2 regions of the Cutibacterium acnes genome follow, and region 2 is predicted to be linked to the other one. Evidence: riboswitches for the same ligand, from Rfam matches in the RefSeq annotation. Region 2 holds a riboswitch; the other holds the start of a gene.
The links. Region 2 has a riboswitch for cobalamin ahead of CPA42_RS02290 (FecCD family ABC transporter permease). Riboswitches for the same ligand answer to the same signal wherever they lie in the genome.
Positions count from the first base shown of each region.

Region 1: another riboswitch for cobalamin. It lies ahead of mutA (methylmalonyl-CoA mutase small subunit); the one in region 2 lies ahead of CPA42_RS02290 (FecCD family ABC transporter permease).

Region 1 covers NZ_CP023676.1:644,290-654,694, reverse strand. The annotation lists gene CPA42_RS03290 (S8 family serine peptidase) at 1-609, opposite strand, end outside; gene meaB (methylmalonyl Co-A mutase-associated GTPase MeaB) at 831-1,877, opposite strand; gene scpA (methylmalonyl-CoA mutase) at 2,031-4,220, opposite strand; gene mutA (methylmalonyl-CoA mutase small subunit) at 4,217-6,127, opposite strand; cobalamin riboswitch at 6,208-6,459, opposite strand; gene CPA42_RS13365 (alpha/beta hydrolase) at 6,673-7,014, shown strand; gene CPA42_RS13065 (serine aminopeptidase domain-containing protein) at 6,984-7,598, shown strand; gene CPA42_RS03260 (nucleotide sugar dehydrogenase) at 7,742-8,908, shown strand; gene CPA42_RS03255 (alpha-amylase family protein) at 8,933-10,168, opposite strand; gene CPA42_RS03250 (amino acid permease) at 10,213-10,405, opposite strand, start outside.
Region 2 covers NZ_CP023676.1:457,715-468,119, reverse strand. The annotation lists gene CPA42_RS02315 (energy-coupling factor ABC transporter permease) at 1-412, opposite strand, end outside; gene CPA42_RS02310 (precorrin-8X methylmutase) at 691-1,371, shown strand; gene CPA42_RS02305 (ATP-binding protein) at 1,464-2,690, shown strand; gene CPA42_RS02300 (ABC transporter substrate-binding protein) at 2,780-3,850, opposite strand; gene CPA42_RS02295 (ABC transporter ATP-binding protein) at 3,852-4,643, opposite strand; gene CPA42_RS02290 (FecCD family ABC transporter permease) at 4,640-5,659, opposite strand; cobalamin riboswitch at 5,749-5,924, opposite strand; gene CPA42_RS12825 (hypothetical protein) at 6,014-6,151, opposite strand; gene CPA42_RS02280 (VOC family protein) at 6,621-7,487, opposite strand; gene CPA42_RS02275 (CbiX/SirB N-terminal domain-containing protein) at 7,529-8,797, opposite strand; gene cobJ (precorrin-3B C(17)-methyltransferase) at 8,800-10,405, opposite strand, start outside.

The DNA of each region.
Region 1 (10,405 bases), 190 kb from region 2:
CAGATCCGGGTGCTTGGTGATGCCGGAGTCGATGACGGCCACGGTCACTCCGGATCCTGTGTTGGTTGCCCATGCGCCGGGAGCGTCAATCCCGTTCTCAGAATTCAGGCCCCATTGACGGTTCCAATACTGGTCGTTCGGGGCCGACGACACTGCAGCAGGATGGACACCGGTGTTCTCATTAATCGTCATATGCAAGACGGGCTCGACGGATTCCACCTCCGGGTTGCGTTCGATCTCAGATGCAAAAGCCTTAGCCGCCGTAGCATTGAGCCCTTGAGAAACCTGAACCGACATGGAGTTGTTGGCACGCGCCAATGACTCAGTGACGTGGGCACCTCGCACCTTCGCAGCACGATCCACTAACCCTCGCAGAGACGTGCTGGTTGCCTGCATCGCGGAGGCGGCATGAGCGGTCCTAACGCGCTGGGCAGAGGCCGAACGGTCCTTAAGATGAACGACGAATCCGCTGGTGGACTGTATAGAATCGGAAGTGCGCAGCGGTGAGATAGTGAAGCCAGGAGCGGCGCTGCTGGGGACTGCGGTCGCGACAAGTGATGCGCCGGTGATCGCACAGAGCATCAAGGTCAACGTACGGCGTAGTGCCATATGTCCATTCCTCTCAGTTTGCTGAAGGTGAAACGAACCTAGGATGACAGTGGGTCATTTATTTAGACATAGCCTGACACAGCCTATAAATGTCTCGCACGACAATCGAGAAATCTCCCTGAAATACGACCGAGCTCGCCTGGATAGCGAGTGTGCGTCCGGCATGACGAAGTCGGGGGCACTAAACGTCCCCAGTTACTTCTGCTGGCTGGCCCATCAGCTCAGGACCCGCTCGTTAACTCTCCCTGAGCCCACGGAAGGCTCGGCACGGCACGAGCAAAGGCACGCAGAATCTCCTCGGCCCCCTCCAGAGCGCTAGTAGCCTCGATACCCAGACCGGCCTCAATGCGCTCTGCCGTCTGCTGAACGCTGGGGTCGGTATCAAGTGACTCCAAGATCTCGTTGCGGACCATATTCCACAGCCATTCCCGCTGCTGCTCAGTACGACGAATTTGGAGGGAACCATCCTTCTCTAGATACGCGCGGTGGTCAACAATCGCCTGCCAGACATCGTCAAGGCCCTCCTTGGTGTACGAAGAGCAGGTGAGCACCGGAACACGACGCTTGTCCGCGTCAGAGGAGACAAGCTTCATAGCAATTGAGAGATCTCGGGCGGAGACTCGCGCATTACCCGCATTGTCGCCGTCAGCCTTGTTAACCGCGACGACATCAGCCAGCTCCAGAATCCCTTTCTTAATGCCCTGAAGCTGGTCACCAGTTCCAGCAACCGAGAGCATAAGGAAGGTATCGACCATTCCAGCCACCGCCACTTCAGACTGGCCAACGCCCACGGTCTCAACGAGGACGACGTTGTAGCCAGCCGCCTCCATGACGATCATGGACTCGCGAGTCGCACGGGCAACGCCACCAAGGTGGCCCCCCGAGGGTGAGGGACGCACAAACGCCTCGTCACGATTAGCCAGATCGCCCATCCGGGTGCGGTCACCAAGAATCGAACCACCGGTTCGCGTCGAAGAGGGATCGACGGCCAAAACCGCGACCTTGTAGCCAAACTCATCGATGAGTCTGCCGCCCACGGCGTTAATAAAGGTGGATTTACCGGCACCCGGAACGCCAGAGATACCAACTCGAATGGCATCACCGGTGCGCGGCGCTAGCTGACGCAGCATCTCGCGCGCCATCTCACGATGAGCCGGCTTGCTCGACTCCACCAGAGTCAGCGCCCTGGCAATGTGCTGGCGGCTCCCGGCCAGAACTTGCTCAACCAGTTCGGGGACGTCGATCGGCATGATCACCATTTCTTTCATCAGGTGGGTACTTCTACCGTACCGCCCGAAGACGACGTTTACGGTTGCAGCCCCATCCCGCGTGGTTTTCCGTAGTATCCCAACATCGGGAGCTCACGAGGCCTTCGAAACCTAGGCTCCGAAGGCCTCGTTCAGGTTAGCAACCTATCGGGCTCAGTCGTCGTTGTGCGCGGCGAGCAGCTTCTCCATCAACTCAACGGCAGCGTCCGGGATAACGGTGCCAGGCGGATAGATGGCCGCCGCGCCATCCTTGCGCAGCTCGTCGAAGTCCTGGGTCGGAATGACGCCACCGACGACAATCATGATGTCGGAGCGACCAAGCTTGTCCAGTTCCTTACGCAGGGCCGGCACTAGCGTAAGGTGCCCGGCGGCCAGTGAGGAGACACCGACAACGTGGACGTCACCCTCAACAGCCTGTCGAGCAGTCTCCTCCGGGGTCTGGAACAGCGGGCCGACATCAACGTCCATACCAAGGTCAGCATAAGCGGTCGCGACGACCTTCTGGCCACGGTCGTGACCATCCTGGCCCATCTTCGCGATCATGATACGCGGACGACGGCCTTCCTTCTCCTCAAACTGCTTGATGAGCTCGTGGACCTTCTTAGTGGACTCAGAATTGCCGGCTGCCTTGCTGTACACGCCTTCAATGGTACGGATCTGGGCAGTGTAACGCCCGAAGACCTTCTCCATTGCGTCAGACATCTCACCGACAGACGCATCTGCGCGGCCAGCGTCAATGCACAGCTTGAGCAGGTTACGGTCAGGATCACTCGGATCCGGGTTGGCAGCTGCCCAGGTGATCTTCTCCAGAGCGGCCTGGCACGCCTCCTCGTCGCGGTTGGCGCGCAGCTGCTCGAGTTTGGCCTTCTGTTCCTTGAGTACCTGAGTGTTGTCGACCTTGAGGACCTCGAGGGGCTCCTCCTCGTCGAGACGGTACTTGTTGACGCCGATGAGGGGCTGACGACCCGAGTCGATACGAGCCTGGGTACGAGCAGCAGCTTCCTCGATGCGCATCTTCGGGATGCCCTTCTCAATGGCCTTGGCCATACCACCGGCCTTCTCGACCTCCTGGATGTGAGCCCAGGCCTTGCGAGCCAGCTCGAGGGTAAGCTTCTCGACGTAGGCCGAGCCGCTCCAAGGATCGATAACGCGGCAGGTGCCCGACTCCTGCTGGATGAACAGCTGGGTGTTTCGAGCAATACGGGCGGAGAAGTCGGTCGGCAGAGCGATGGCCTCGTCGAGGGAGTTCGTGTGCAGGGACTGAGTGTGTCCCTGAGTGGCTCCCATGGCCTCCACACAAGTACGAATCACGTTGTTGTAAACGTCCTGGGCTGTCAACGACCAGCCAGAGGTCTGCGAGTGAGTGCGTAAGCTCATCGACTTCGGATTCTTCGGGTTGAACTGGTGCACCAGCTTGGCCCACAGCATGCGGGCCGCACGCATCTTGGCGACCTCCATGAAGAAGTTGGTGCCAATGGCCCAGAAGAAGGAAAGACGCGGCGCAAACTGGTCGACCTGTAGGCCCACCGACTCACCGGCGCGAATGTAATCAACGCCGTCGGCCAGAGTGTAGGCCATCTCGATATCGGCGGTAGCGCCAGCTTCTTGCATGTGGTAGCCGGAGATCGAGATGGAGTTCCACTTCGGCATGTTCGCGCTGGTGTACGCGAAGATGTCGGAGATAATCCGCATCGAAGGCAGCGGCGGATAGATGTACGTGTTACGAACCATGAACTCCTTGAGGATGTCGTTCTGGATCGTTCCGGCGAGCTGCTCGGGCTTGGCGCCTTGCTCCTCAGCGGTAACAACGTACAGGGCAAGAATCGGCAGCACTGCGCCGTTCATCGTCATGGACACCGACATGCGGTCCAGCGGGATGCCCGCAAAGAGCTCACGCATGTCCAGGATGGAGTCCACGGCCACGCCTGCCATACCGACATCGCCGGGAACACGCGGGTTGTCAGAGTCGTAGCCGCGATGGGTCGGCAGGTCGAAGGCGACCGACAGGCCCTTCTGACCGGCGGCCAGGTTACGACGGTAGAACGCGTTGGACTCTTTAGCGGTGGAGAATCCGGCGTACTGGCGAATCGTCCACGGCCGGAAGGCATACATGGTGGCGTACGGGCCATGTGTGAATGGTGGCAGACCGGCGTAGGTGTCTAGCCAGTCCATGTCACCGTAGACGTCCTCGGAGTAGAGGTGACCAACCGGAATTTGCTCCGGAGTGGTCCAGGGCTCCTGCTCACCGGCGGCCGCAGCCAATCTGGCGAACTGCTCCTGCGCATCTGCGGGAACCGAAGAATCCCCGAGGTTAATGGAATCGAAACGAGGCAGGGTGGTCACTTGGCAACTCCCAACGTGTCCAGAGTGGCGGTCAGGACGTCCACGACGTCCATCCCGAGGTAGATGCGCCCGTCGATGACCTTCTCGGCCTCGGCGGCATCATCACCGAATTCCTTGAAGGCACCTGACAGGTAAACCAGCTTGGCGCCAGCCTCCTTGAGGGCCTTGGCGACCTCGAGACCTTGAGCCGCGTAGGTCTTGGCGTTCGAGCACAGGTCGGCGATATCAGCACCAGACTCCTTAAAGGCCTTCACGACCTCCTCGGTGGTGCCCCCCTCACACTCGGGGGTTTCCATGCCGGCGATGTGCCATACCGGGGCGGAGAATCCCTCGCGCGGGCCAAAGTCACGGCGGGTTCCCAGGCAGGCCAGGAACACTTTTGGACGCTCAGGGCAAGTGGCAGAGCGATCAACGAGGGCCTCGAAGACCTCGGCGTCACGGTGCCATTCCAGACCCTCACGGGCCGGGGCTGCTGGATACGGTTTGGTCTCGACGGACTTGGCATCGAGCAGCGGGAACTCACTGACGGCCGTAATCGGCTGCTTGCGAGTGGCAAGACGCTTGGCACGCTCGGTGTTGAGCTTGTCGAGCTCGGTGCGGACATGGTCGCCGGTGAGGGCGGCAGCCATGCCACCAGCAGCCTCGACGGCCTGGAACTCGGCCCAACCGGCATCCTCCAACTTCTTGGTGAGTGCCTCGACATAGAAGGAGCCACCAGCTGGATCATTAGCGCGACCAATATTCGACTCTTCAGCGAGAATGATGCCGGTGTTGCGAGCGATACGACGAGAGAAGTCACTCTTCGGTAAACCAATAGCGGCGTCGAAAGGCAAGGTCGTGACCGCCTCAGCGCCACCGACAGCAGCACCGAAGGTTGCGATCGTGCCACGAAGGATATTGACGTAAGGATCGTCGCGAGTGAGCTCGCGCCAGCTGGTGACCGCTTCTTGACGGGCACCACGCTTAGCAGCCGGTACCTCGAAGACCTCGCCAACACGGTTCCACAAGGTACGTAGGGCACGCAGACGGGAAATAGTGAGGAACTCGTCGTGGGTGGCCGTGACGCGGAAGTTGATGGAATCGAAGGCCTGCTCAGCTGTCAGCCCCTGCTCAATGAAAGCTCGGACGTACTCAACGCCGGTCGCGACAGCCCACGCGAGTTCGTGCACGTCGCCAGCACCGGCGTTGTGGTAGATCGTGGCGTCAACGACGAAGGGGCGGGAGTTCTTGTAATTCTCGGTCTTCTTGACCCACTCGGCCATCCCGGACAAGTCTGGGTTACCGCCATTAAGGGCCGCAAAACCGATGGGGTCCAGACCGAGGTTAAACGACAGCTTGTCAGCATCGATCTTGGACTCAATGTAAACATCAAGGAGAGCCTGAGCAGCGGCCTCCTGGTCATCACGGCTAGAGACCTCAACCTTGGCCAGGTCGAGCAACACATCCTTGAGGTCACCCGCAATGTCCTCGGGCTTAATGGCGTCAGCCCCGACCCGCAGCCACAGGGACGTCACGCCACGCTCAAGGTCGGCGATAACGGCCTTTTTAGTGAACGCGACATCGGGATCCTCATGAAGGGCCCGGACATCCCATGCATCCATGCCGCCTTCACGGATCGTGGTACCACGAGTGAACGGCGGCACGCCCGGAACACCGAGCTTCTCGGGGGCATCCTGACGCCGGTACATCGGCTCGATCTGGATGCCGTCGACCGTAGTCGGCTCGAGGCGCTTCATTCCCTGCTCGATGTTGAGTTCCTTGCCCTCGGGACGACCCCGGTTCAGAACCTTAAGGACCGCCTCCTCCCACTGCTCGTGGGTGACCTTCGGGAAGTCCCCGGCCAGGCTCAACTCCTCAGGCATCCTGTCCTCGACGGACTTGGATGCGAGGTTGTCAGGATCAGTCATTCGTTAGACTCCTGCTCCGCTGTGGATGGTTGGACGACCTCGGTCGGCCCTCGAGACCTCGGACGCTGTGGTACACGCGTAGTGCACCACACGCTCTGGCAGGTATTCGGACTCGTGGGCACCTCGTCTGCCGACGAGTCCTACGTCACCGCTTCCCAGACCGAAGCCCAGTGCTTGATCGCTGCCAAACCGATTCGAGAACCGGATAAGCGACGATGGTGATGTCGTTCCCACTCACCGCTGCGGGGCAGTTCCGGAGTCTCACCGGATTCCCTCTTACCGCCTCAAAATCCCACGAAGGATTCCTTGGCACCAGCAGGTACGATACTAGGCCGCGCACAACCACCTCCGTGCAGCGGGGTCACAAGTGCACGATTGTGCACATGCAGGATGAACGGCCGCGCAGTAACTGCTAGAGCCTGCGGTACTGGGCTCAGTTAGCCGCTTTGGACATGACACCCGTACTCACCAGCCATTCACCAGCGGCCCACGAGGTGTTAGCCTCGCCGCTATTGACAGCTGAGCCGCTGACAAGGAGGTCAATCATGGCATTGCAGGAAATCGAATTCACTTCACGCAACAGACGCGACGCCATCCAGGCATGGGCTTACGAACCAGTGGGAACGCCGGCGGCCGTCGTCCAGATCATCCACGGTCTGGGTGAGCACTCACGCCGCTACCTGCACATGATTTCAGCTCTGCTAGATGCGAGCTTTATCGTCGTCGCTGACGACCATGCCGGCCACGGTCGCACCGCCATGCAGTCGGGCCAGTGGGCTGACGCGGGCGACAACTCCGCCGAGGTTGTCATTTCCGACGAGCTCACACTGCAGCAGCAGTTGACAGGCCACCCTGGGTGGTCTTCGGTCACAGTTGGGGTTCCCTGATTGCCCGTGCGATGGCTACCCGCCCCAACGCCCGCCTCGACGGCTTAGCACTAGGCGGCGTCGTGGCGCAGCTACGCGGCCTCGAGACCACCCTTGACCACGAGGCGCTCGCGAAGGCCATGGCGACCAACCCGGCCGGTCCCGCCCCCGAGTCCCTCGTCGCCCAAATGTTTGACGGATGTACTGACCGCTTGAGCGAAGGCGACGGCCCCACCGGCTGGGTGGCTCGTAACAGGGACGTGGTTGCCGACTACGGCAAAGATAAGTTCAATAATTTCGGTGCCCAAATGAGCACGCGCTTCCTGCAGGGTTTCGCCGACATCTACGACATGGCTAACGGGGAGGGCTTCTATGCGGCGATGCCGAAGATCCCCATCGCCTTGTTTGCGGGCAGCGAGGATCCTGCGGGCAACTTCGGCACCGGCGTGCAGGCTGTCGCGCAACGCCTGCGAAGGGACGGGCACGACGTCGAGCTACACCTATACGACGGCCTGCGCCACGAGGTGCACAACGAGCCCGAGTCGCGTGCCGACGTGGAATCGAGCCTCGTCACCTTCGTAGATCGAGTGGCCAAGAGGAATTAGGCGGTCGCGATAGTGATCGTTGCAGGGCTCACCCTGGACGGCGAGCCCTGCAACGAGGTGTTGCCGGAGGCCGGAAAAAGGTGACTGGTGTCGTACGCCACATCGCTGCCTTAAACTCATGGGGACCCCCGAAAGGACCTCCCGTGAAGATTGCCGTTGCAGGATTGGGCTACGTCGGAATGGCCAATGCCGTGTTGCTGGCCCAGCATAACAGCGTCGTCGCTATCGATATCGACGCTGAGCGGGTCGATATGGTCAACAACCGGCATACCACCATCGTTGATCCCCTCATAGCGGAGTACTTGGCCCATCACAACCTGGACCTGCGCGCCACCACCGACCCGCAGGAAGCGTACCGGGGAGCAGACTTCGTCGTCATCGCCACCCCGACCAACTATGACCCTGGCCAAAACTACTTCGACACCTCAAGCGTCGACGAGGTCCTTGATCTGGTCCAGGAACTCGCCCCTCACACGACGACCGTCATTAAATCAACAATCCCGGTGGGCTTCGTCGAGGGCGTTCGCAAGGAGCGCTCCGGGCTTGACGTCATCTTCTCCCCCGAGTTCCTGCGAGAAGGTAAGGCTCTGTTCGATAACCTTCACCCCTCGCGGATCGTCGTCGGGGCGGACTCCCCCAAAGCCCACCTCTTCGCCGACCTCATGGCTGCCGGGGCCGTTGACACCAATGTCCCGGTGCTCTTCGTCGGTGCCACCGAGGCCGAGGCCATCAAGCTCTTCGCCAACACCTACCTGGCGATGCGGGTGTCCTTCTTCAACGAGCTCGACACCTATGCCTCCCAGCGCGGGCTGTCTACCCGTCAAGTCATTGACGGGGTCTGCCTCGATCCTCGCATTGGCAACCACTACAACAACCCGTCCTTCGGGTACGGCGGTTACTGCCTGCCTAAAGACACCCGTCAACTATTAGCCAATTACCAGGACGTGCCACAGACCCTCATCCAGGCCATCGTCGACTCCAACACCGTGCGCAAAGACTTTATCGCCTCTGACATCATTGCCAGGGACCCGAAACGGGTGGGGATCTTCCGTCTGGTCATGAAGGCAGGTTCGGACAACTTCCGTTCCTCCTCGATCCAAGGCGTCATGAAGCGCATCATGGCGAAGGGCATCGAGGTGGTCGTCTACGAGCCGACCTTTGACGGCGACGAGTTTTTCCACTCGGAGGTCACCAAGAACCTTGCCTTCTTCAAAGCTAACTGCGACGTCATCATTGCCAACCGGATGTCACCGGATTTATCCGATGTCGCTGACAAGGTCTACACCCGGGATCTCTTCGGTGGGGACTGACCCGGGCGATGCCGGTCACAAGGATCAGGCTCCGCTAGACCAAACGACCTGACCGGCTTCCCGGATGAGAACCGAGCAGCCATCGCGCACATCAAGTTCGACGATAAGAGGTTCGACCCCCGGCACGCCGGTGCGATAGACATAGCGTTCGTTCGTGAGATCCAGGGACTCGGTGCGAGCGTCCACCAACCACGGATGTCGGCGCCGCAAGCCAAGCAGGCTTTGATGAGCGCGCAGGGTGTCGGCGCCGAGGTTCGACAAATCCGCCGGGCTGGCGGGGAATACCGGGCGAATATCGTCGTCGCCTCCGAACCTCTCTTCTTTGACTCCACGATAAGCTAGCTCGTCCCCGTAATAGATGAGCGGGATACCTCCAATGGTGGCGAGTATCGCGGTTGCGAGAACTGCGCCGTCCTGTCCCACCCTCGAGGCGATACGGGTGACGTCATGGTTGCCGACGAAGGTCATCGGGGTGAAGGCATCGCTGAACTCGTTATGGCGGCCCAAAGCATGATCTAGCTCGAAAAAGTTACGAGACTCGATAGAGGACCAGATCCCTTTCCATAACTCGTACTGGGTCACCGGATCCATCCCCGAGGCTCGAACGATACTCGCATAGTCGCCGTGAATAACTTCACCGAAGATCCACACGTCAGGGTACTTCTCTCGCACCGAGGGCAGCACCGCAGCCCAGAACTCAGGATTGACGGAATAGGCGGCGTCCAGCCGCCAGCCGTCAACACCGCGACCGCACCAATAGTTCATGATCCGGGTGACATGTTCCCGCACTGCGGGGTTGTCGTGGTTGAGTGCGACCAGGTCACTATGACCCTCGAAAACGTCGAGGCGCCCCGCACACCAGCGAACCATGCGGCCGGCGTCTGAATCTGGCCCAGCACTCTGCGCATCCTGCACGATGCGGTTGCGACGCGAGACGTGGTTGAACACCCCGTCGAGCAGTACTGACAGACCACGAGCATGGGCGGCCTGAAGCAGGTGATCGAAGTCATCGTCGTCGCCTAGCCGAGGGTCGATAGTGAAGTAGTCCAAGGTGTCGTAGCCGTGGCTAGCCGAGGAAAAGACCGGCCCTAAGGCCAGACTTGAACAGCCCAGTGCCACGGCATGGTCAAGCCAGGCTCCCAGATGAGCGAGACGATGACTCACCTCCTGAGATTCCAGTCGTGCCGGAGCTCCGACGAACCCCAGGGGATAGACGTGCCACCCAATGAGGTGGTCAACCCATCCGGGCCGATAAGCCATGATGCCTCCCCGTTTGTCACGGCCGATCAATTACCACCATCATGTCAGTCGTGATGAAGATCGGCCGTTGAAAGGTCGGCATGAGGCGCCTTGGTGACAATCTTGTGACCGACCCACAACGCCAGGAATACCGGAATGCTGATGTAAGCGACGATCATGTCGGTGACATCACCGCTGAGAACTGCGTCACGTCCCTGGCCGAGAGTAACGATGACGCACAACACCCCGGCGACGATA
Region 2 (10,405 bases):
CGTCAGGCCCGCGAAGTTTCTTGGTGAGCTTGTAAAAGGCGTACCCAGCCCACGGTCCCGCGATAGCCATCGAGAAAGTATTGGCTCCCAGGGTGGAAATTCCCCCGTGGGCCAGGAGCAGGGCCTGGAAGATGAGCACGATCATCCCCAGGAAGGCCATGACAGGCGGTTTGAACAGTGCCGCCCCAACTCCTGTTCCGGTGGGGTGCGAGGACGATCCCGTAACGCTGGGCAGTTTGATAGCCGAGAGCACAAAGGTGAAAGCGCCCGCGGTAGCTAGCAGAAGCTTGTTTTCAGGGTGCTCCTTGACCTCTTTAACGACCCGGTATCCGCCATGAACGACGAACGGTGCAGCTGCGGCATACCAAACCGCACATTGAGCCGGCGAGAGAACCCCCTCAGCGATATGCATGGGGTGTCATCTCCTTTCTCGGGATTCGCGTCCCGTCCTGGAAAGGCCTGACGTGCATGGCAGATCTGACTTTCGAACCGCATAGGGTCGTTCACAGTGGCGCGTCCGTGCCGGCACCTCCCGGCTTCAACCACGTCATCAGGACATTCTCGAGTTGTACGTTAACCAGTTAAACACAGCCGCTCCTAAAGTTGTATCCGAGGGTTGCCTAAGCTTGGTTGCGCACCCGTTACAGCACAATGGTCCGGTGTTACGCTTCCAAACAATCACCACCACAAGTGTTCGCCGTCGTCAGGAGCAGCATCGTGGCCCACGAATACGTCAACAACGGATCCGACATTTACCGCGAGTCCTTCCGTATCATTCGCTCTGAGGCGAACCTGGATCGCTTCCCCACCGACGTTGAGGGGGTTGTCGTCCGCATGATCCACGCCGCTGCCGATCCGGCCATCGCCGATGACATCGCTTTTACCCCGGCAGTAGTGACGGCAGCTCGCAGGGCTTTAGGTGACGGTGCACCAATTCTGTGTGATTCCTCCATGACGGCCACCGGCATTATCCGATCCCGACTGCCTCGCGACAACGAAACGATCTGCTACATCAAAGACCCTCGCTTGGCCGATATCGCTCAGGCGAAAGATATGACGAAGACCTGCGCCGCGGTGGACTTGTGGACCGAGGAAGGCAAACTCGACGGAGCCATTGTCGCTATCGGCAATGCCCCCACCGCGCTGTTTCGAGTGCTTGAGGTGTGCGAAGAGACCGGCGCTCGCCCAGCAGCCGTCGTTGGTATCCCGGTCGGGTTCGTCGGTGCAGCAGAGTCCAAGCAGGCCCTCGTCGACTCAAAACTGGGCTTGGAGTACCTCACCTTGCTGGGACGCCGCGGTGGATCAGCGATCGCAGTGGCCGCCGTTAACGCCATCGCATCGACCGACGAGTTGACCAATAGTCATCGCTGACGGCAGCAAACCGCTCTTTCCAGGACAGCGAATCGTCATTCTAGGCACGGCGTTTTGCTGATTCAGCGGTAGCAAACTGCTACTGTCTTAGCATGCAGCTGTTACAGCGCAACATCACAGCTTGGGTGCAAGAGTTACTGGACATCTCACCAATCGTGGTCATCGAAGGCGCTCGACAGGTCGGCAAATCGACATTGACAGGCATGATCGACAACGCCAACACCACATTCACCACCATGGACGATGACCTAACCCGCACGTTCGCCCATGACGATCCGGCGGGCTTCCTTAGCTCGGCCAAAGAGGGGCGTCTCGTGATTGACGAGATCCAACGTTGCCCAGAGCTCATCCTTCCGCTCAAGGCCGTCGTGGATAACGACCGTCGCCCCGGTCGCTTCGTACTCACTGGCTCAGCAAACCTGCTGAGACTTCCCGGCGCCCAGGATTCTTTGGCCGGACGCGCCATGACCGCCCGGCTACATCCATTTAGCCAAGGAGAGTTAGAAGGGCATAAGGAGGATTGGGTCAGTTGGTTACTCAGCCCGGACCGAAGAAAGGCCCAAGAAGCCGACCGTTCAAACGTCATCACGCGCCTCACAGTCGGGGGATACCCACTCGTTCAGTCCATGTCACCTCGCGTACGAACCGCATGGCTCAAGGACTACGCCAACAGACTGGTCCAGCGAGATGCCTCCGACATGGCACAGACCCGAATCCCCATCCTTGGCCAGTTACTCCAACTGCTGGCGGCTGCCCCCGGGGCCGAGCTGGTCCAGGACAGGCTTGCGCAGAAGCTCAAGGTGACACGCGGGACCGTGGTTCGCTATTCAGATCTCTTGGAATCCTTGTTCCTTATCCACCGTTTGCCAGCGTGGTCCCGCAATCTCACGAAACGACAGATCCAGCGTCCCAAAGTGTTCCTCACCGACACGGGGCTCAACGCCGCACTGTCAAATATGGACGCCGCCCACCTGAGCTCGATGCAGGGTGCCGACCACCTTGGTCCTCTACTCGAACAGTTCGTGGTTTGTGAGTTGCTGCGGCAACAAGGATGGTCGGCAACACCCTTTAAACTTTTCCATTATCGGGATCGCCAAGGTGCCGAAGTAGACATCATCGTGGAGACTCCGACAGGCATTATCGCGGTAGAAGTGAAGTCTGCTGTTGCGGCCACCGCCCGGCACTTCCAGCACTTCAAGGCTCTTCGAGATCGGCTTGGTGACGAATTCCTTGCCGGTATCGTCTTGACGACCGGCACGGGACAAAAAGCCGGCGATCGGCTCGAATCGCTTCCCATCTCCTCACTGTGGTCAAGGTGAGACGGGACTCGGTCACATAGACCGATCGCCGCACAGGACCAACCGAAGCGCCATCCCGGGGGTTATAGCAGCAGGACGGCCCCGATTCCTCAGCCCTCGTGCCCCGGCACGGATGCAGGGATGGTGAGCTGCGGCTTGATTGACGACTTAGGTTCCAACCCCCACTTCTCCAAGCTGACCCGCAGGTGCTCAGCAGCATCAATGTTGAGAGGGCCAGAGGTCCACATGGCGTAGGGAAGGTTCAGGAAGCGCTTCTTCTGCACTGCAGCAAGATTTTTGGTCGCCGGGTTGGATTGCAGGATCTTTACCTTCTCGGAGTAGGGCTGGGCATCGTAATCAACGAAGGCGATGGCGTCGGGCTTGAGTGTCGCCACTTTCTCCCAGCTGATCCTTACCCACGTATCGTTGACATCGTGGGCTGCATTCTGTCCACCCGCAGCATTGATGATGGCCTGCGGTCCGCCCTTATTTCCGCTAGTGAGGACGGTGTCCTTGGCTGAGTCGAACAGCAAAACCACAGGGGTTTTCGCAGCCTTCGGAGCCTTGTTAAGAGCGTCAAGCCGGTCGTCGAGGTCCTTGACCGCCTTTTTCCCGGTCGGTTCATTGCCGGTGAGCTTAGCCAGGTTACTCAGATCTGTGCGAACGGCGTCCCACGGCTGCATGACACCACGGGCCTTCTCACTGCCCTTCTGTCGACAGGATTCGCTGAGCAGATAACTGTCAATGCCCCGCTCATGGAGCTTGTCCGGAGTCAGATTGCCCTCTTCGGAGAATCCATAATTCCAGCCCGCGACGACGACATCGGGCTTGTTGGCGATGATCGATTCCAGCGTCGGATACCCCTTGACAGCCTCATGCAGGTTGTCAATGACATGCGAACCGTACTTGGCAGCAAGAATCGTTTTGTCGTCACCCAGTGAACTTACAGCAGCGATCTGCTTAGCGGCCCCCGCGCTGAGAGCCATGGCGATGATGTTGCCGTCATTGACATAGAGACGCTGGGCGACCTTGGGATACGTCACCTTGTTTCCACAGTTGGTCAAGGTAACTTCGGATGAGCTCTTGGCGTCGTCACCCTTGGAGGTGGATCCACTGCTGCATCCGGCAAGAGCCATGGCTAGGCACGCGACCACGGCGATGGGCAAGCGAGGAATAGACATTTCAGATTTCCTTTCTAGAGGGCTCGGGCAGCGCTGCGGTACAGACGAGTTCCCGGCTGCCTTCAGGGGTGGTGACATGATGCGCAATGACATGGAAAGCCGTCGCCACGTTAGACGGGCTGAGCGCCTCCTCGGCGGGTCCCGTGGCAAGAACCCCACCGTCGGCCAGGACGACCACGCGATCGAAGTGCGAAGCGGCCATGCTTAGATCGTGGATGGTGGCCACGACCGTCCGCCCACTGGCACGCAGCGTCTCCAACAACTGCAACTGGTGCCGAACGTCGAGGTGGTTGGTCGGTTCGTCCAACAAGATGAGATCGGCCCCTTGGGCCAGCCCACGCGCGATGACGGCGCGTCGCCGTTCACCGCCCGACAAATGGTCACACCGACGATCGATCAAATGATCCAACCCGACCAAAGCCAAAGCGTCACGAATGATCGCGCGCTCGGAACGCTGCCCCACCTGCCACGGCTTGCGGTGCGGCGTGCGTCCCAGCGCCACCATCTCTCCCAGCAGGAGATCCGGGGAGGGAGACTCCTCCTGCCCAACGAACGCCATGAGCCGAGCCCGCTGCATGGGGGTGTACTGGTTCACCGATTTCCCGTCGAGCAGGACATCCCCGGCATTGACCTTTCTGACGCCGGCGATGGATCGCAACAGCGTGGACTTACCCACACCATTGACCCCAACGATGGCAGTGAGTTGTCCCGCTTCCGCCGTGAAGCTCACGTCGTCGACGATGACGCGATCACCGATCCGGCACTGCACATTGCGAACGTCAAGACACGTCATGATTCACTCGAGAATCGGTATTGGCTGCGACCCATGAGGTACAGGAAGATGGGCGCACCAATGAATCCGGTTACGACGCCGAGGGGCACTTCTTGCGGAGCCGCAATAACTCGCGCACCGACGTCCACCCACAACAGGAACAGGCTGCCCACAGCGGCAGCGATTGGGAGCATCGACCTATGACTGGCTCCCACGAGCAATCGAGCCATGTGGGGGATGACAAGCCCCACGAACCCGATGCCGCCGGAAACGGCCACGAGCACTCCGACGAGCACTGAATTACCGACGAACAGCGCCTTGCGGACGCGCGTGTCAGGTATGCCCAGGGAACGGGCGACGTCGGTGCCGGCCGCCAAAGCATCTAACCACCCGGAGAACGCGATCATGAGCACGGCGATAACAACAGTGACAAGGGCCGCCACCCACAGGCTGTCCCAGGTGGCACCCGCAACTGACCCCAGCATCCAAAACAGCACCGACTGTGCTGCACGCGGGTCGGGACTTCGGAAGACGAGGAAACTCGCCAACGCCGAGAACGCCGAGGACAACACCACGCCCGACAGCACCAACCGAAGCGGCGTCATGCCTCCTTGCGCCATGGAGATGAGATAGACCAATGCAGCTGCCGCCAAAGCCCCTACAAGGGCACCAAGAGTGAGTCGGTGAGTTCCCCACGAAGTGAACATCCCCAAAGCGATGACTGCGGTTGCTCCCACACTTGCGCCAGCCGATACACCTAGCAGGTAGGGGTCAGCCAGCGGGTTCCGCACCAAGGTCTGCATGCCACTTCCAGCCAGGGCAAGACCGGCGCCAACGATGACCGCCAGCAGAGCCCTCGGGGCACGCAGGTCCCAGACGATGACGTCGATTGTCGGATCGGGTCCCGGTTGACCGGTCACCCGAGCGCCCACGGTGTCAAGGACTCCACGCAACGGCAGTGGTTCGGATCCGATGGCCAACGAGATGACGGCACTTACGACGATGAGCACCACGAGGACCAGCAGCAACGGCGCCACCGGTAACCTGCGGTCACGCTCAACCGATCGCCTCGATGAGGGCATGACAGTTCCTTCTTGGTGCGAGGACCTTGATGCGAGATCCGAACGACACAGCGCCGTGCATGGGGGTCTTCGGACTTCGGATCACCCTCGGTCGGCCCTTCCCAGGATCACTCCCAGTGGTTTCGCCGACGTCGTCACCGTCACCGCTGCGCAACAGTCCCGGATTCACACCGGGTTCCTGCGACCTCATCAGGGCCGCACCATACAGACTCATGGAGGATATCAGGGACCTTCATTCCATGCCGCACAGCCCCGTCAACGTACCGGGCCACAGAATCGGCTCGGACCACGAGTTTGTGGGGCGAAAAGCTACACAGTAACCGCGAGGTGCCCACTTCCGATCGCGTCCGAGCCAAGCTCTACCGTGATGCAAACTTTGCGTGAGAGCATGCCGCTGGACGCGAAAGCGTCAGGACGCGTTGTCACCGCACAGATAGTAGAATCCACGATCCGCCATGCTCGTTGACGAAAGCCTCGCAAACAGCGCGTTCGGGCAGCAATTCGCCGTCTTTCCCCCTCAGCCGGCGTCCCCCGTGACGTCAACGCGCTTGTGTTCCCCATCCTAAGACCCTCATCGAGGTGCTCCAGTGCTGCTTAAATCTCGACTGTGATCGGATCCGGCCCGAAAGTCGCACCTCCGGCGTCAATGCAACAGGCAGCTACAACTGTCGACACTCGACGTGAAACATGGACGCCCGCGAAGGGGTCCCGCTGCCTGCCACAGGAAACCGTCCGCCACGATCCACATCGAAAAACCCCACGCCGCAACCCAGAAAGCTACACTTCAACTCACAGTGCAACTGACACTGCAAAATTTGAAGTGTGAGTTGTAGTGTGACGTTTCCACACTGCAAACATGACCAGCCCGTCATGACGATGAGGTGTGGGGCGTCGCAACACAAGGCCCTCTCATTGCTCACCCCCAGAGGGCGTCACCCTCCCAGGTTCCCGTCGACACCACCGGGACGACCTGCCCAGTGACGACTGACCCCACATGCGGCACACGAGGAAGGTTCGCAGACACGGCCAGAGTCATGGGAATCGAAGTGTCACCCACGATCCGGTACCAGTCCACCCCGGTAAGCACGTTCGTGCGTTTCTCAACTTTCTTGCACACCATCGTCATCTCAGCGACAGCACTGGCCTCACCACGGGTAGCTCGCCCGGCGTTAATCTCCATAAGCCAAGGACTGATCAGGGTTCCGGCGGCGAACTGTAGCTCGCTGCCCAAGGATCCCTCGTGGGAACGCCCGTACTCCTCCTCGGATTCAAAAACCCGCAACATCTGGTTGGCGACCGTGCCCACACGGAGATGCTCAACAAAACGAGGGGTGTCGTCGCCAGGCTCGGCACACAACGGCACCTCGACCGGATCGTCGACGTTGGCCAGGAACCGCGCCACGTGCCTGCGATTCGTCGTCGGCAATGTGAGGACAGACTCCCCGGTGAGCATCGAGGCAAAACCCGCATGGGAATAGATGTCGACTAACGCCACCGCTGGGCTGAATCGCACGAGATCCGCCGGATGCGTCGTCGGGGCGACAAGGGAGGCCATCGTCTCCATCTCGTCGTGACCCTTTTGCTTCATGAGAGCTAGCCGAGCTCCAGACGGATCAGTATAAGCGGCCAGCAAGTCAAATCCGCCGACATCTTCCACACCGACGGCACCAGCCTCAGCCGCAGAGTTGACAAGAGCGTCAAGATCGGGAGCATCGAAGCCCAGGGCATGCAGGTCGTGGGAAATCACCCGACGATGATATGCACCACCAGACGCGCCCGTCATGGTCGAGCGATCCCACGCCGTGTCATGAATGACCCTATTGATCAGCCTTGCAGGGCTCGCAGCACCTCATCCCGCAGCCTGGCAGAACGACGTGGGGTGCGGTCACCGACGACGCTGACTGTCATGCCGCCAGCCTGCTGGGTGGCCGGGGTGAAAGCACTGCCCTTGCGGCTGTTATCGCCACGCACGCAGAAGATGCCTCGCCTGTCGGCCTCTTCGGCCACCAGAACATTGACTTCTGGATCGTTCGTGAGTGCCTGGACGAACCACACTCCGTCAAGATCCTTAGTCTGGAAAGCCCGACGTTCTAGGTTCACCAATCCTTTACGGAACATGCGGGTGAGCTGGATGCCAGAGTTTGGGGCCACGACATGCACGTCGGCGCCCGCCTCCAACAACCGCACCACGCGACGCTCCGCTACGTGCCCAGCACCGACGACCAGCACCTTGCGCCCCTGCAACCTCAGGCCCGACATATAAACGGGGGCCCCTTCCCCCAGACCGACCTCGTCGAGAGGCTCGCGGTAACGATCGACGACGACATCTGCGACCTCGTCACAGTCACCAATCACCGGAGCAATACGGATCTCGACTCCGGGGTGGCTAGCTTGCCAGGCCTCCACCTGTTCGGTCATCCACACATGTAGCAGGCCTGGGAACAAGAAATTGCCCTGTACGACGATCTGGTCGGCCCCCTGCGCGGCTAAGGCAGACAAAGCTTCCGGGACTGACGGACGAGTCACCTGAATGAAAGCAGGCTCGACCCGCGACAGGTCGTTTTCCTCCCAGAACATTCGCGTCAGGGTGTAGTGAGAGGCGTTGGCGTCAGGCACTAGGGCGCCACGCCCCACGAGCACTGCCGACGTGTCCCGGGGCCTCCACTCCTCGCGTCCTTCACCGGCGGCAAGGGTCTCGGTGAGACGATGGTTGAGGGCCTTGCGCATCCGAACGTCCGGCAACAGCGGGGCGGAATACATCACCCGGGCGTCCCCGCGGCCCTCGTCAATTGCCTCCGGAATATCCTCGCGGACGTGACCGCCGGTGTTGAACATCAGTGGCACGACGACAGCGGCTGCCTCCTCGTCGCCGTCGGCTCCCTCGGGATTGTCTGGGGCCTGGGCGACGGCGGCACGGACGGCCTCGGGGATGCCGGGTTCAGCGAGCTCGACGAACCCTAGTTCCACCGGGATACCAGGCAGCTTGCGAGCAACGCGCTCAGCCAAAGCACGGCACTCGGCCACACCTGCCTCGTCGCGGGTGCCGTGGGCAGCGATGACCAGCGGAGTTCCGCTGGCGAGGGGATCGGTCATTTCTAATCCTTTGTGTCGTTTATGGGCTTAGACATGCGAGTGGAGTGAACCGGAGGCTTGGAGAGATACGTCTCTTCGTCGGCCCTGGGCAGGTCCTTGTGGGTGTAGTTTTTGCGAGCCTCACTACACACGTGCCCGTCCATCCAGTGGTAGTCACGCGGGGTGACCATGAGACGTCGTCCATCACCGGAGCTGACGTACTTGGTCGTCGTCGAGCCGACGACAACCAAGGTTGTCATGCCACACCACTCGGGCTTGAACTCTTCGAGGGTAGACATGATCACTTGCTGTTGACGGCGCTCAGCATGCGAGACCAGGGCCACCGGGGTGGAGGGCGGACGGTGCTCGGCCATGATCGCCAGAGCATCAGGGAGCTGGTGGGTACGAGTGCGCGAACGCGGATTATAGAAGGTGGTGACGAGGTCTCCCTCAGCAGCCGCCTTTACGCGCTTAAGGATGAGGTCCCAATCGGTATGCAGGTCCGACAGGGAGATAGTGGCGTGGTCATGGCCCAGCGGGGCACCGAGGATCGCCGAGATGGCGAGCTCTGCGGTGACTCCAGCGACGATCTCGACGTCGATACCGTCGGTGCCCATCTCCAGAGTAGGGGAGGCCATCGCGTAGATGGCCGGGTCGCCACCACACACGAAGGCCACATTGCGGCCGTCCCGGGTGGCCTCGATAGCGGCCTGAGTGCGCTCCTCTTCGGTGCCCATCTTGGTGGCCAGGATTGTGGCCCCTGGGCGCACCAGATCCCGTATCTGGCGGACATAAGGGGCGTAACCAGCGACGAACGTAGCATTGCGGATGGCCTCGACGGCGCGCGGAGTCAGCAGATCACGGGAGCCCGGTCCGAGCCCAACCACCGACAGATGGCCATGTGCCGGGATGCGGCCGATGGCGCAGGTAGCGTCCGAGGTTTTGGTCTTATGTACCAGCAACTCGGCCCCCTGACACAACACCGCGGCCTCACTGACGCTCGGTGTCCCGACCTCCCGGGCGACGACGTCGGAAGGTGTCGGGACATCGTGGGCGGCCAGAGCCTCGGCGGACTCAGTGCGATATTCCACACCGAGTTGGTTAGCCAGCTTCACCAAACCAAGCTCGCCGGCCTTAACCTCGTGGGACACCAAGCGGGTCACCGAACCGAGAGCCAGGCCGTTATCCTCCAAAGTCTTAACGAGGAGTTGACGCAGTGACTCGACCTCGGTGCCCTTGTTGCATCCCATCCCGACGACTAGACAGCTCGGATGCAAGACAACGGTAGGCAGGTCGTCACCATGATCGGCGAAGACGCGCTCTGCAACCCGCTCGGAAACGATAACCCGAGCAGCCGGGGTCTCGGCGTCCTCGGTGACGTTCTTGGGTAGCGGGGGCAACGGCCAAGGCTGCTCGCGGACGACGAGCACCGGACGTCCGGCGATGATCGATCCGGTTACACCCGCGACATCGCCCTCGTAGGCCCAGCCAAGCTGGTCGAGGGCCGGTACACCGAGGGAGTCGGTAGCGGTGGAGACAACCGCGGTACCGCTGAGGGCCTCGGCAACGGTGCGGGAGAGTTCGTTGGCTCCACCGACGTGACCACCCACCAACGGGATGGCAAAGCGT